DNA from 3 places in the Ancylobacter sp. 3268 genome. Region 3 is predicted to be linked to each of the others. Evidence: predicted binding sites of a transcription regulator. Region 3 holds the regulator's gene; each other region holds the start of a gene.
What was found. Region 3 encodes PhoB, which activates phosphate uptake and scavenging genes when phosphate is short. Its sites were predicted from a motif close to TGTCATNNANCTGTCAT; they were not measured.
Positions count from the first base shown of each region.

Region 1 (4,450 bases), on a different contig from region 3:
CCGGTGATGATGGTGGTGGCGACGGTGCTCACCGAGGGCGCCGGCTCCGGCCTCTCCCTCACCGGGCTGAAGAAGCTCGGCCGGCAGCTGGCCTTCAACCCGATCCTGCTCGGCATCTATGCCGGCGGCATCGCCAAGCTGCTGGGCTACATGCCGGGCGGACTCTTGAAGCAGACGCTCGACATGCTGGCGGCCTCCGCCTCGCCCTGCGCGCTGGTCTCGCTCGGGCTTGCCTTGCACCGCTACCCGATCCGCGGCGACCTCGCCCCGGCGGCGGTGATCACCGCGCTGAAGCTGGTGGTGCACCCGGCGCTGGTGTTCGTGCTGGTGCAGGTGCTGCCGATGCCGAAAGTATGGGCCGACGTCGCGGTGGTGTTCGCGGCGATGCCCTCGGGCATCAATGCCTATCTGCTGGCGCAGCGCTACAAGGTCGGCGTCACCGCCTCGGCGAGCGCGGTGTCGCTGTCGACCGCGCTCAGCCTCTTCACCGTCTCGCTGTGGTTCCTGATTCTCGGCGTGGGCTGACGCCGCCCGCGCCACCGACAAAAACCGGACGGCCAGGGTAAAGCCCGCCGCCGGCGGATCGGACGCCGTATGGCGGGGGTCACACGCCTGACCACGCCTGGCAAGGCCGGATCGGTGCCGGCCCCGGATCAGTTCAGCTTCATGCAGTTGGCGTAGAAGGTGGTGGTCGCCGGCCAGTCGGAGAACACGCCGATCACGCCGATCTCCCTCGCCAGCACGTCGAGCAGGCTGAGCGTGTCGCCGTCGCGGTCGGTGACCGACTTGATCGACTGGTAGTAGTAGCCGCCGCCATCCTTCAGCGGGCCGGAACGCTCCAGCGACCAGGCGATCAGCCCGAGCTTCGCCTTGTTCGCTTCCTGCGCATAGAGCGAGGGCACGATCTTGCCGTCCTTGGCGGTCACCAGCATCCACAGCGGCGGGGCCAGGATCTTCACTCCCTTGTCGGCCAGTTCCTGCATGGAGGGCTTCCAGGTCTCGGCTTTCATGTTGTCGAAGCCGGTGTCGGTCTCGTCGCGGCCGTCGAGATAGACCGCCTGGGCGCCGAAGGCCGGCTCGGCCTTCAGCCAGTACAGCACGTCGTCGAGCTGGAACGACTGGGCGTAGACGTCGCCGGGGTCGATGCCGGCGGCCTTGTATTCATTGATGAGCTGCTGGGCATAGTTCTGCTGCGTGTAGCTGCCCTCGAACGGCATGGCCACTTCCGGCGCCTTCAGCTCCGGGGTGAATTTGAGGCCGAGCGATTTGACCAGCTCGATATAGTCCTTGTGCGACATCAGCGTCGCGCGATCGACATAAAGATCGGTGCGCCAGCGCGACGTGGCGTTCATGTAGTCGGCGACATTGGTGGCGTTGGGGTTGCCGGCATCCATCTTCGGCTTCAGCGAGCGGAATTCCGCGAGCGTCAGGTCGCTGGTGCAGCATTTGGCGTTGGCCTTGCGGCCGGTGGCCGGGTCGGCCGGCTGGAAGCCCTGCGAGCACTTCGCGGCAAGTTCCGGACGGGCGAGGATGTCGGTGGTGGTGTGCAGGTCGCACTGGGCGTGGCGGCACACCAGCTCGCGGTCCTTGGTGAAGGCGACGTCGCATTCGATGACGCCGGCGCCCATCCGGGCGGCGGCGAGATAGCCCTCGCGGGTGTGCTCGGGGAATTGCAGCGGCGCACCACGATGCGAGATCGAGAAGTTCTTGGTGGTGAAGGGCCCCTTGCACTGCGCCAGCTGGTCCTTGAGCGGGCCTTCCTTCATGGTGTCGACCAGATGGAACGGGCGCGGGCCGACATCGGCAAGCCGGCTAACTTCCTGCGCGGCGAGCGGCACGACGGACAGCGAAAGCGCGAGCGCGGCGAGCGGCAGGCGGATCGACATGGACAGCGGCATTGGCGGTTTCCCTTCCCCGGCAATTGACGGCGAAGGGATAGCCGCCGCCGATGACACCGGCTTGACGCCACGCACCCGTTTCCGCAGCGGCGGCGCACGGCCGGGAGCAAGCCCCGCGGAAGCGCGCAGCACGTTGCGAAAAGAACGGCGCAGAAACGAGGAGCGAAAGCCCTTCCGATGAACCGGTCTTCGCCGAAATGGCTCTAGCCGAGTGCCATGGCCCGCACCTCGGCGGCACTCGCACCGCGCGCGCGCAGTTCGCGCAGGCTTTCCGAGCCGATCGACTTTGAAAGCTTGCGCCCTTCCGCATCCAGCACCAGGGCGTGATGGCGGTAGAGCGGTTCCGGCAGGCCGAGCAGCCGCTGGAGCAGCCGATGCACCGAGGTTGCCGCCTTCAGGTCGGTGCCGCGCACCACATGCGTCACGCCCTGCAGCGCATCGTCGACCACCACCGAGAGGTGGTAGCTGGTCGGCGTCTCCTTGCGGGCAAGGACCACGTCGCCCCAGGCGCCGGGATCGGCGGTGACCGGCTCGGTCGCGCCCCATTCCCGCCATCCCAGCCCCACGCCGGCCCGTGCCACCGCCTGCGCCATGTCGAGCCGCAAGGCGGGCGGCCTGGAATCGGACAGGGATGGGAACCCGCCCGCCGCCCGCCCGGCACGGTGCCCCGCTTCTCCGATCGCCCCGCGGGCGAAGGGAAATAGCGGCGCCCCGTCCGGGTCGCTCGGCCAGCCCGGCCGGGCGGCGACCTCGGCGCGGATCTCGGCACGGCTCTCGAAGCTGGCATAGACGAGGCCCATCGCCTCCAACCGCTCCAGCGCCGCGCGATAGGCGTCCATGTGCTCGGATTGCCGGCGCACCGGCTGCTCCCAGTCGAGGCCGAGCCAGGCGAGGTCCTCGTAGATGGCCGCCTCGTAGTTGGGCCGGCAGCGCGTGGCATCGATATTCTCGATGCGCAGCAATAGCCGCCCGCCGGTCTCCCGCGCCATCCGGGCGTTGATCAGCGCCGAGCGCGCATGGCCGAGATGGAGGTAGCCGTTCGGGCTCGGCGCGAAGCGGAAGACGGGGACGCCGGGCACCGACACGTCAGCGGGTGGCGACCACGGCAACGCCGGCGCCCACCATGACGCCGCCCGCCGTCCGGTTCACCCGCCGCATCACAGCCGGCGTGCGCAGCAACCTGCGCGCCCGGCTCGCGAGCGCCACATGGCCACCGATCACCACCGCCTCGACGACGAGGATGACGGCCCCGAGCGTCCCGAGCTGGCCGACCGTGAGCGAGGAGCCCACCACGTTCGGCAGCAGCGCCACATAGAAGAGCGGCATCTTCGGATTGCCGAGATTGAGGGCGACGCCGGTGGCGAAGATCGACAGCAGCCCCTTGCGCTCGGGCACGGGCTGCAACGCCGGAACGACCGGTTTTGCCATCCAGAGCTTGACCCCCATCCAGACCAGATACGCCGCGCCCGCATAGCGCAGCACGGTCATCACCCCGCCCATCTCGGCCGCCACGAAGGAGAGGCCGAAGGTAGCGAACGTAAGGAAGATCAGCACGCCGGCCACCGTTCCCGCCCCATAGGCGAGGCCCGACAGCGCGCCATGCGAGAGGGTGCGCGCGACGATGGTCATGTTGTCGGGGCCGGGGCTGGCGGCGAAGATGAAGAAGGCCGAGGCGAAGGCCAGCAGCGTCGAAAAATCCATGAACGTCCCCGAATCCGTGAGCGATTCCGGGGCATCAGGATAGGCGCTTTTCCGGGCTGCGGAAGCTCAGAACTGGCGGGCCACCATCATCTTCTTGATCTCGGCGATCGCCTTGGCCGGGTTCAAGCCCTTCGGGCAGGCCTTGGCGCAGTTCATGATGGTGTGGCAGCGATAGAGCCGGAACGGATCCTCGAGGTCGTCGAGCCGCTCGCCGGTCGCCTCGTCGCGTGAGTCGATCAGCCAGCGATAGGCCTGCAAGAGCGCCGCCGGGCCGAGATAGCGGTCGCCGTTCCACCAATAGCTCGGGCAGGAGGTCGAGCAGCAGGCGCAGAGGATGCATTCATACAGCCCGTCGAGCTTCTCGCGGTCCTGGCGGGCCTGCGGCCACTCCTTCTCCGGCGAGGGCGTGCGGGTGTGCAGCCACGGCTCCACCGAGGCGTGCTGGGCGTAGAACTGGGTGAGGTCCGGCACCAGGTCCTTCACCACCGGCATGTGCGGCAGCGGGTAGATGTTGACCGACTTCGCCGTCACGTCGTCCATGCTCTTGAGGCAGGCGAGCGTGTTGGTGCCGTCGATGTTCATGGCGCAGGAGCCGCAGATGCCCTCGCGGCAGGAGCGGCGGAAGGTCAGCGTCGGGTCGATCTTGTTCTTGATGTAGATCAGGCCGTCCAGCACCATCGGCCCGCAATCGTCGCGGTCGACATAATAGGTGTCGACATGCGGGTTCTTGCCGTCATCCGGGTTCCAGCGATAGATGCGGTATTCGGTCAGCCGGTTGCTGCCTTCCGGCTTCGGCCACACCGTGCCGTCGACGAGCTGGGAGTTCTTCGGAAGCGTCAGCTGGACCATGT
Region 1 covers NZ_JAVDUX010000011.1:34,711-39,160, forward strand. Annotated here, with positions in the region: gene J2X65_RS16135 (AEC family transporter) at 1-525, shown strand, start outside; gene J2X65_RS16140 (glycerophosphodiester phosphodiesterase family protein) at 654-1,898, opposite strand; gene gluQRS (tRNA glutamyl-Q(34) synthetase GluQRS) at 2,102-2,977, opposite strand; gene J2X65_RS16150 (LysE family translocator) at 2,985-3,599, opposite strand; gene J2X65_RS16155 (succinate dehydrogenase iron-sulfur subunit) at 3,666-4,448, opposite strand.
Region 1: the regulator PhoB is predicted to act here: its motif matches at 1,949-1,965, upstream of J2X65_RS16140 (glycerophosphodiester phosphodiesterase family protein).

Region 2 (4,450 bases), on a different contig from region 3:
TGGGTGAAGACCTCGCTGGCCCCCGGCTCGCAGGTGGTCGAAGGCTATCTGGCCGCCGCCGACCTGCAGAAGGACCTCGACGCGGTCGGCTTCAACCTGGTCGGCTTCGGCTGCACCACCTGCATCGGCAATTCGGGGCCCCTCCCGGAGCCGATCTCGGAAGCCATCAACAAGAACGACCTCGTCGCCGGCGCCGTGATCTCCGGTAACCGCAACTTCGAGGGCCGCGTCAACCCGGACGTCAAGGCGAACTACCTCGCCTCGCCGCCGCTGGTGGTCGCCTATGCGCTGGCGGGCTCGCTGCAGATCGACCTCACCACCGAGCCGCTGGGCACGGGGTCGGACGGCCAGCCGGTCTATCTCAAGGACATCTGGCCCTCCAACAAGGAGATCGCCCAGTTCATCCGCGAGAACGTCACCAAGAAGATGTTCCTCGAAAAGTACTCGGACGTGTTCAAGGGCGACGAGAACTGGCAGAAGATCGCCATTCCGCAGGGCGAGACCTATGCCTGGGACGATCGCTCGACCTATGTGCAGAACCCGCCCTATTTCGTCGGCATGACTCGCGAGCCGGAGCCGGTGACCGACATCATCAAGGCGCGGGTCATGGGCCTGTTCCTCGATTCGATCACCACCGACCACATCTCTCCGGCCGGCTCGATCAAGGAAGCCAGCCCCGCCGGCACTTACCTGCGCGACCATCAGGTCCGCCCCGCCGACTTCAACCAGTACGGCACGCGGCGCGGCAACCATGAGGTGATGATGCGCGGCACCTTCGCCAATATCCGCATCAAGAACCAGATGCTGGGCGGCAAGGAAGGCGGCCTCACCCGGCACTGGCCGGACGGCACCGAAATGCCGATCTACGACGCCGCCATGCTCTACAAGCAGGAAGGCGTGCCGACCGTGATCTTCGCCGGCAAGGAATACGGCACCGGCTCCTCGCGCGACTGGGCGGCCAAGGGCACCAAGCTGCTCGGCATCCGCGCCGTCATCACCCAGAGCTTCGAGCGCATCCATCGCTCGAACCTGGTCGGCATGGGGATCGTGCCGCTGGTGTTCCAGAACGAGGATTCGTGGCAGTCGCTCGGCCTGAAGGGCGACGAGATCGTCACCATCCAGGGCATTGAGGGCGACCTGAAGCCGCGCCAGACGCTGATCGCCGAGATCACCTTCTCGGACGGCACGGTGAAGCATGTGCCGCTGACCTGCCGCATCGACACGCTGGACGAGCTCGACTATTTCCGCAACGGCGGCATCCTCCAATATGTGCTGCGCAATCTCGCCGCCTGACCGGGCGGCGTGTTTCACGTGAAATCGGCGGCGCGAGGGGCTTGCCCTTCGCGCCGCTGGCGTTTCCGGCCCTTCCCGGCCGGCGGAAGGGGCAATACCGCGACGCCATGTCACCGGCGACGGTGCGATGGCGGGCTTTCACCCTTCCGTGCATCGGCGACACTCCAATGTGACTGGCGGAGGATGGCCGCGCGTCCTAAAGCCTAGCCGGTCCTGCCTTTGCCGGGACGAAGATGAGGATGTTCCGCGCCGATGTCGTTGCAGCTTCCCGGTCCTGCCGGCCTCCGCCGCCGAGCCGCCCTCCCCCGCCTGACGGGGCTGGGCTCGGCTCTCGCGGCGCTGGGGTTTCGGCCGCGGGGAATTGCCGGGCACGGGATTGCGGGATTTCGCATGGCAGGATTTCGCATGGCAGGATTGGGCTTGGTCGGGCTGATCGCCACCGCGATCGCGCCGGCCGGCGCCCAGGAGGCAGGGCAGCAGGCGGCGAAGAGCGTCCACGCGGTGGAGAAGCCACGGGCGGTGATCGAGCTGTTCACCAGCCAGGGCTGCTCCGCCTGTCCGCCGGCCGACAAGCTGCTCGCCGAGATCGCCGACCGTCCGGACGTGATCGCCCTCACCCTCGCCGTCGACTATTGGGACTATCTTGGCTGGAAGGACACGCTGGCCAAGCACGGCCACACGTCGCGGCAGAAGGCCTATGCCCGGCTGCGTGGCGATTCCAAGATGTTCACCCCCCAGGCGGTGGTGAACGGCAGCGCCATGGCGGTGGGCAATGACCGCTCGGCGCTGGAACAGACACTCGCCACCTCGCGCCCGCCCGATATACCGGTGAAGCTGAGCGTCCAGGACGGCAAGCTGCATGTCGCGGTCGGGCCAGGGAGCGGCATCGGCGAGGTCTGGCTCTGCCCGGTGGCGACCAAGGCCAGGGTCGAGATCGGCCGCGGCGAGAACGAAGGCGCCGAGGTCACCTACCATAATGTGGTGCGCGGCTGGGTGAAGCTGGGCGACTGGAGCGGCGCCGCCGCCAGCTTCGAGGCGCCGCTGCGCCGGCCGGGCGATATGGATGTCGATGCGCTGGCGGTGCTGGTGCAGTCGGGCTCCGCCACCGCTCCCGGTCCGATCCTCGGCGCCGCCCTGCAGCCGATCCCCTGATGCCGCCGGCCCAGGCGGCCTGAACCTTGCCGACCGGGCAAAAAGAAAGGCCGGCAGTGACGCCGGCCTCGATCAGTCAATTGGGGATTGAACCTGAGTAGCGCCAGGCACGTTCCACGCGACGCCGCGGGGGGCTGGGGGGCTGGGAAACCGATGCGCTTCGCGGATCGGCCTGACGCTATGGTTGCTGTTATCTCTCCCGCCCTTGGCGGCCGAAAGGCCGAATCTTGGCAAGGCTGTGTCCGCGGTTGACGAGGCCGTGAAGCCCATGGCCCCAACCCGCGGCCGCCTGATCCGCCGCGAGCGATGCCGCCTTGGGCGCGTTAAGGACTTGTGGCGGCCGCCTGCCGGGGCGATCATGACAGATCGATGATGCCGCGCGCGTCGCCGCCTCGGCGGAGGGCATCGGCGGCAGAGCTCGGCAAAACGGCGTCGTCAACGGTTTGGGCAAAGGCTTCTGGAGGTCCGCGTGGCGGATATCGAACCCATAGGATTGGCCGCCGGCCCGCGCGGCAATGAAAAGAGCGGCCAAAAGGACAGCGTCGTCACCTTCGACCGGCACGAACTCGACCGCATCCTCAGCCTCTATGGCCGCATGGTGGCGCTCGGCGAATGGCGGGATTACGCCATCGCCTTCACCCGCGACCGGGCGGTGTTCTCGATTTTCCGCCGCGCCGCCGAAGTGCCGATCTACCGGGTGGAGAAAGACCCGCTCCTCGCGCGCAAGCAGGGCGCCTACACCGTGGTGTCGCAGACCGGGCTCATCCTGAAGCGCGGGCACGAGCTTGCCCGCGTGCTCGCGGTGTTGGAAAAGCCGCTGCGGGCGGTCAACTGATCCGGCCCGAATCGGCCCCGCGCGTCCGGAGTTTTCCCATGCGTCTTCTCACCCTCGCCGCCACCCAGATGCGCTGCGACTGGGACATCCCCGGCAACATCGCCCGCGCCGAGCGCCTGGTGCGCGAGGCCGCCGCCGGCGGTGCCAGGCTGATCCTGCTGCAGGAACTGTTCGAGACCCCGTATTTCTGCCAGGACCAGCTGCATGAGTTTCTCGACCTCGCCGCCCCCTTCGAGGGCAACCGGCTGATCGCGCATTTCGCCGCGCTGGCCGCCGAGCTCGGCGTGGTGCTGCCGCTCTCCTTCTTCGAGCGTGCCGGGCCGGCCGCCTATAACAGCCTCGCCATGATCGACGCCGACGGCACGGTGCTCGGCGTCTACCGCAAGAGCCACATACCGGACGGGCCGGGCTACACCGAGAAGTTCTATTTTTCGCCCGGGGATACCGGCTTCAAGGTGTGGGACACCGCCGCCGGGCGCATCGGCGTCGGCATCTGCTGGGACCAGTGGTTCCCGGAAAGCGCGCGGGTGATGGCGCTGAAGGGCGCCGAGGTGCTGCTCTACCCGACCGCCATCGGCTCCGAACCGCAGGACCCGCATCTCGATTCCGCCGGCCACTGGCAGCGGGTGATGCAGGGCCATGCCGGGGCCAACCTGATGCCGCTGGTCGCCTCCAACCGCATCGGCAGCGAGCCGGGGCGCAACGGCACCGAGATCACCTTCTACGGTTCCTCCTTCATCGCCGGGCCGACCGGCGAGAAGGTGGCCGAGGCGAACCGCACCGACGAGACGGTACTGGTCGCCAGCTTCGATCTCGACGAGATCGCGCATCAGCGCCGCTCCTGGGGCGTGTTCCGCGACCGCCGGCCGGAGCTCTACGCGCCGATCCTCACTCTCGACGGGACCACGAGCCGCGCATGACCGACACGCTGCTGACCACCCCCGCCGCCGATGGCTTCCGCATGCCGGCGGAATGGGAGCCGCATGCCGGCACCTGGATGATCTGGCCGGAGCGGCCGGACAACTGGCGCGAGGGCGCGAAGCCGGCGCAGGCGGCCTTCACTGCCGTCGCCACCGCCATTGCCCGCTTCGAGCCGGTGAGCATGCTGGTCACCGCCGCGCAGTGGCAGAACGCCCGCCGGCTGCTGCCGCCGCAGGTGCGGCTCATCGA
Region 2 covers NZ_JAVDUX010000005.1:219,111-223,560, forward strand. Annotated here, with positions in the region: gene acnA (aconitate hydratase AcnA) at 1-1,293, shown strand, start outside; gene J2X65_RS09170 (DUF1223 domain-containing protein) at 1,699-2,445, shown strand; gene J2X65_RS09175 (DUF2794 domain-containing protein) at 2,933-3,280, shown strand; gene aguB (N-carbamoylputrescine amidase) at 3,319-4,200, shown strand; gene aguA (agmatine deiminase) at 4,197-4,450, shown strand, end outside.
Region 2: the regulator PhoB is predicted to act here: its motif matches at 2,804-2,820, upstream of J2X65_RS09175 (DUF2794 domain-containing protein).

Region 3 (4,450 bases):
TGATGTGCGGCACCTTCCTCGCCGAGAACGGCCGCGGCACCCAGATCGCCAATGTGGTGCGCTTCGTCAACGACGTGCTGCTCTCGGCGCCGTCGATCCTGATCGGCCTGTTCGTCTACCAGCTCCTCGTGGTGCCGTTCGGCGGCTTCTCCGGCTGGGCGGGCTCGATCGCCCTGGCCATCCTGGTCATCCCGGTGGTGGTGCGCACCACCGAGGACATGCTGAACCTGGTGCCGATCGGCCTGCGCGAGGCGGCCTTCGCTCTTGGCGCGCCGCAGTGGAAGGTGGTGACCTTCATCACCTGGCGCGCCGCCCGCGCCGGCATCGTCACCGGCATCCTGCTGGCGCTGGCCCGCGCCGCCGGCGAGACCGCGCCGCTGCTGTTCACCTCGCTCGGCAATAATGGCTGGTCGCTGAACATGTCGGCGCCCATGGCGTCGCTGCCGATCGCCATCTATCAATACGCCGCCAGCCCCTTCGAGGATTGGGTCGCCCTTGCCTGGGCCGGCGCCCTCATCATCACCGTCGGGGTGCTGACCCTGAACGTCCTGTCCCGCCTGGTTCTGGCGAAGATGAAGTGAGACGGCCATGAATTTCGCACCCGATACCTCCATCGACATCGCTTCCGCCGTCAACCGCGCCACCGCGCCGTCCGCGCAGCCGAAGCTCAAGGTCGAGAAGCTGAATTTCTACTACGGCGACAACCACGCGCTGAAGAACATCAACTTCGAGATTCCCGAGAAGCGCGTCACCGCGATGATCGGGCCCTCGGGCTGCGGCAAGTCGACCTTGCTGCGCATCTTCAACCGCATGTACCAACTCTATCCGGGCCAGCGCGCGGAAGGGAAGATCCTGTTCGACGGCGGCGACCTCCTGTCGAAGGATCTCGATTCCACCGTGGTGCGCTCGCGCATCGGCATGGTGTTCCAGAAGCCGACGCCGTTCCCGATGTCGATCTACGACAACATCGCCTTCGGCGTGAAGCTGCACGAGAGCCTGTCCAAGTCGCAGATGGACGAGCGGGTCGAGTGGTGCCTGCGCAAGGCGGCCATCTGGGAAGAGACCAAGGACCGGCTGCACACCTCGGCGCTCGGCATGTCCGGCGGCCAGCAGCAGCGCCTGTGCATCGCCCGCACCATCGCGGTGCGGCCGGAGGTGATCCTGCTCGACGAGCCGACCTCGGCGCTCGACCCGATCTCCACCTCGAAGATCGAAGACCTGATCGACGAGCTGAAGCAGGAATTCACCATTGTCATCGTGACGCACAACATGCAGCAGGCCGCCCGCTGCGCCGACATCACCTCGTTCTTCTATCTCGGCGAGCTGATCGAGGTGGCCGCGTCGAACGAGATCTTCACCAATCCGCGCGAGGCGCGCACCCGCGACTACATCACCGGCCGCTTCGGCTGAGTGCGACGGGAAAGAGGACCAGCCCATGCCCTCCGAACATATCGTCTCGTCCTTCGATACCGATCTCAAGGAGATCAGCCGCCGCGTGGTGGAGATGGGTGGCCAGGCCGAGCAGCTGGTCGCCGATTCCGTGCAGTCGCTGGTCAAGCGCGATACGGAGCTCGCGCAGAAGGTGATCGTGCTGGACGGTCCCATCGACCTGCTCCAGCGCGAGATCGAGGAAAAGTCGGTGCTCACCATCGCCCGTCGCCAGCCGCTGGCCGGCGACCTGCGCGAAATCGTGGCGGCGATGCGCGTCGCCAACGATCTGGAGCGCATCGGCGACCTCGCCAAGAACACCTCCAAGCGGGTGCTGGCGCTCACCGGCGAGTTCCATCCGCAGAAACTGGTGCGTGGCGTCGAGCACATGTCGAGCATGGTGCTGGAGCAGCTTAAGGAGGTGCTGGACGCCTATGCCAGCCGCGAGGACACCCGCGCCATCGAGGTGTGGAAGCGCGACGGCGAGGTCGACGTTCTCTATACCTCGCTGTTCCGCGAACTCCTCACCTATATGATGGAGGATCCGCGCAACATCTCGCTGTGCACGCATCTTTTGTTCTGTGCCAAGAACATCGAGCGCATCGGCGACCACGCCACCAACATCGCCGAGACCGTGCACTACCTCGCGACCGGCCAGCTGCTCACCGAAGAGCGGCCGAAGCAGGACACCACCAGCCTGACCGCGGTTCCGTTCCCGTCCTGAGGCGGGCCGGATCGCGGTTTCGCATCATTCGCACGGGAAAAGCGATGCCGACCAATATTCTCATCGTCGAGGACGAGGAGCCGCTCACCCTGTTGCTGCGCTACAACCTCGAATCCGAAGGCTATTCGGTGGAGAGCGTGGCGCGCGGCGACGAGGCGGAGACGCGGCTGCGCGAGAAGGTGCCGGATCTTCTGTTGCTCGACTGGATGCTTCCGGGCCTGTCCGGCATCGAGCTGTGCCGGCGGTTGCGGGCCCGGCCGGAAACCGAGCGCATGCCGATCCTGATGCTCACCGCCCGCGGCGAGGAGACCGAGCGCGTGCGCGGCCTCGCCACCGGGGCGGATGATTATGTGGTGAAGCCGTTCTCGGTGCCGGAACTGGTCGCCCGCGTGCGGGCGCTGCTGCGCCGGGCCAAGCCGGACCACATCTCGACGCTGCTGCGCGCCGGCGACATCGAGCTCGACCGCGAGACCAAGCGGGTGCACCGCTCCGGCCGCGAGCTGCATCTCGGTCCCACCGAGTTCCGGCTGCTGGAGTTCCTCATGCAGTCGCCCGGCCGGGTCTATTCCCGCGAGCAGCTGCTCGACGGCGTCTGGGGCCAGGACGTCTATATCGACGAGCGCACGGTGGACGTGCATGTCGGCCGGCTGCGCAAGGCGCTCAACCGCCCGCGCCAGCCCGATCCGATCCGCACCGTGCGCGGCTCCGGCTATTCCTTCAACGAGATGTTCGCCCGCACCCATTGAGGCGGCCTCGCCGCCGCGCGTGTGGCACTCGGAACCGATCCGCTGGCGCGCAATCCCCGGCGGATTTTCGTCTTTGGTGCCGGCGCCCTGTCTCGCAGGCTCCCCTCTGCCTCACGACAGCACGCCGCCGGCCTCTTCTCCGTTCATCCGTCGGGGGAGTACCGGCGGGCCGAAGGTCCGGACGGGATGGCGGCCTGTGGGCGTCGCACGTGCTTCTGCCGCGACCCCCGGCGCCAACGTCGTTTTCCGAGGCGTCGCCCATCTTTTCACCGTGCCGCTTTTCTACTCCTGCGTCGTCGACACGCGCGCGGCGTGTCCGCATAATGCCCTCCTCGCGGCGCAGGGACGGATCGCTTCGCATGGCAGGGCAGCACGACGACCACGATCACGATGATCATGCGCCTCACGATCACCCGCATGAGGATCCTTTCCACCGCATCCATTCCGAGGAGGCGGACGCGCTGCTGATGTCGATCGCCGACATCGAGATCAGCGCCCGCGTCAAGGCGCTGGAGGAGCTGCTCACACAGAAGGGGCTGGTCGATCCGGCCGCGCTTGATGCGGTGGTGGATCTCTATGAGAACCAGATCGGCCCGAAGAACGGTGCCCGGGTGATTGCCCGCGCCTGGGCCGATCCGGCCTACAGGACGTGGCTGCTCGAGGATCCCAACGCCGCCATCGCCGATCTCGGCTTCACCGGCGCGCAGGGCGAGAACATGGTGGCGCTGGAGAACACCGACAGCGTGCACAATGTCGTCGTCTGCACCCTGTGCTCCTGTTACCCGTGGCCGGTGCTGGGGCTGCCGCCGGTCTGGTACAAGAGCATGGCCTACCGCACCCGCATCGTGCGCGATCCGCGCTCGGTGCTGGCCGAATTCGGCACCGTGCTGCCGGACACCACCGAAATCCGCGTCTGGGACAGCAATTCGGAAGTCCGCTACCTCGTCGTTCCCCGCCGCCCGGAGGGCACCGAGGGCATGGACGAGGCGGCGCTCGCCGCCCTCGTCACCCGTGACAGCATGATCGGCGTCACCGAGGCCCTGACCCCGGAGCCGGCCGAATGAACTCGGTGCATGATTGCGGCGGCTTCGACGGCTTCGGCCGGGTGGTGCCGGAGGGTTATGACGGGCGCGAGCCGGTGTTCAAGGAGGAGTGGGAGCGCCGCATGTGCGGGCTGTTCATGATCACCATCGGCGCGCATTACTCGGACGACGAGTTCCGCCAGTCGCGCGAGCGGCTGGAGCCGGTGAAATATCTCACCCGCCCCTATTACGAGCAATGGTGGTTCGCGGTGGCGCGGCTGATGATGGAGAAGGGCCTGCTGACGCCGGAGGACTTCGCCCGGCACCTCGCCGCCGGACGCGCCGCCGCCGGCAGCGCCGATATTCTTGCCGGGGACGCCTGATGCTCAGCGCCGCCGATATTCTCGATCTCCTGAAGACCGGCGCCACCACCAGGGTCGACGACCCCTCGCGCGTGCCGGCCTTCGCACCGGGCGATCACGTCGTCACCCGCACGCTCAGCCCGCTCACCCATACGCGGCTGCCGCGCT
Region 3 covers NZ_JAVDUX010000009.1:94,537-98,986, reverse strand. Annotated here, with positions in the region: gene pstA (phosphate ABC transporter permease PstA) at 1-581, shown strand, start outside; gene pstB (phosphate ABC transporter ATP-binding protein PstB) at 589-1,410, shown strand; gene phoU (phosphate signaling complex protein PhoU) at 1,436-2,152, shown strand; gene phoB (phosphate regulon transcriptional regulator PhoB) at 2,197-2,898, shown strand; gene nthA (nitrile hydratase subunit alpha) at 3,258-3,962, shown strand; gene J2X65_RS14190 (SH3-like domain-containing protein) at 3,959-4,303, shown strand; gene J2X65_RS14185 (SH3-like domain-containing protein) at 4,303-4,450, shown strand, end outside.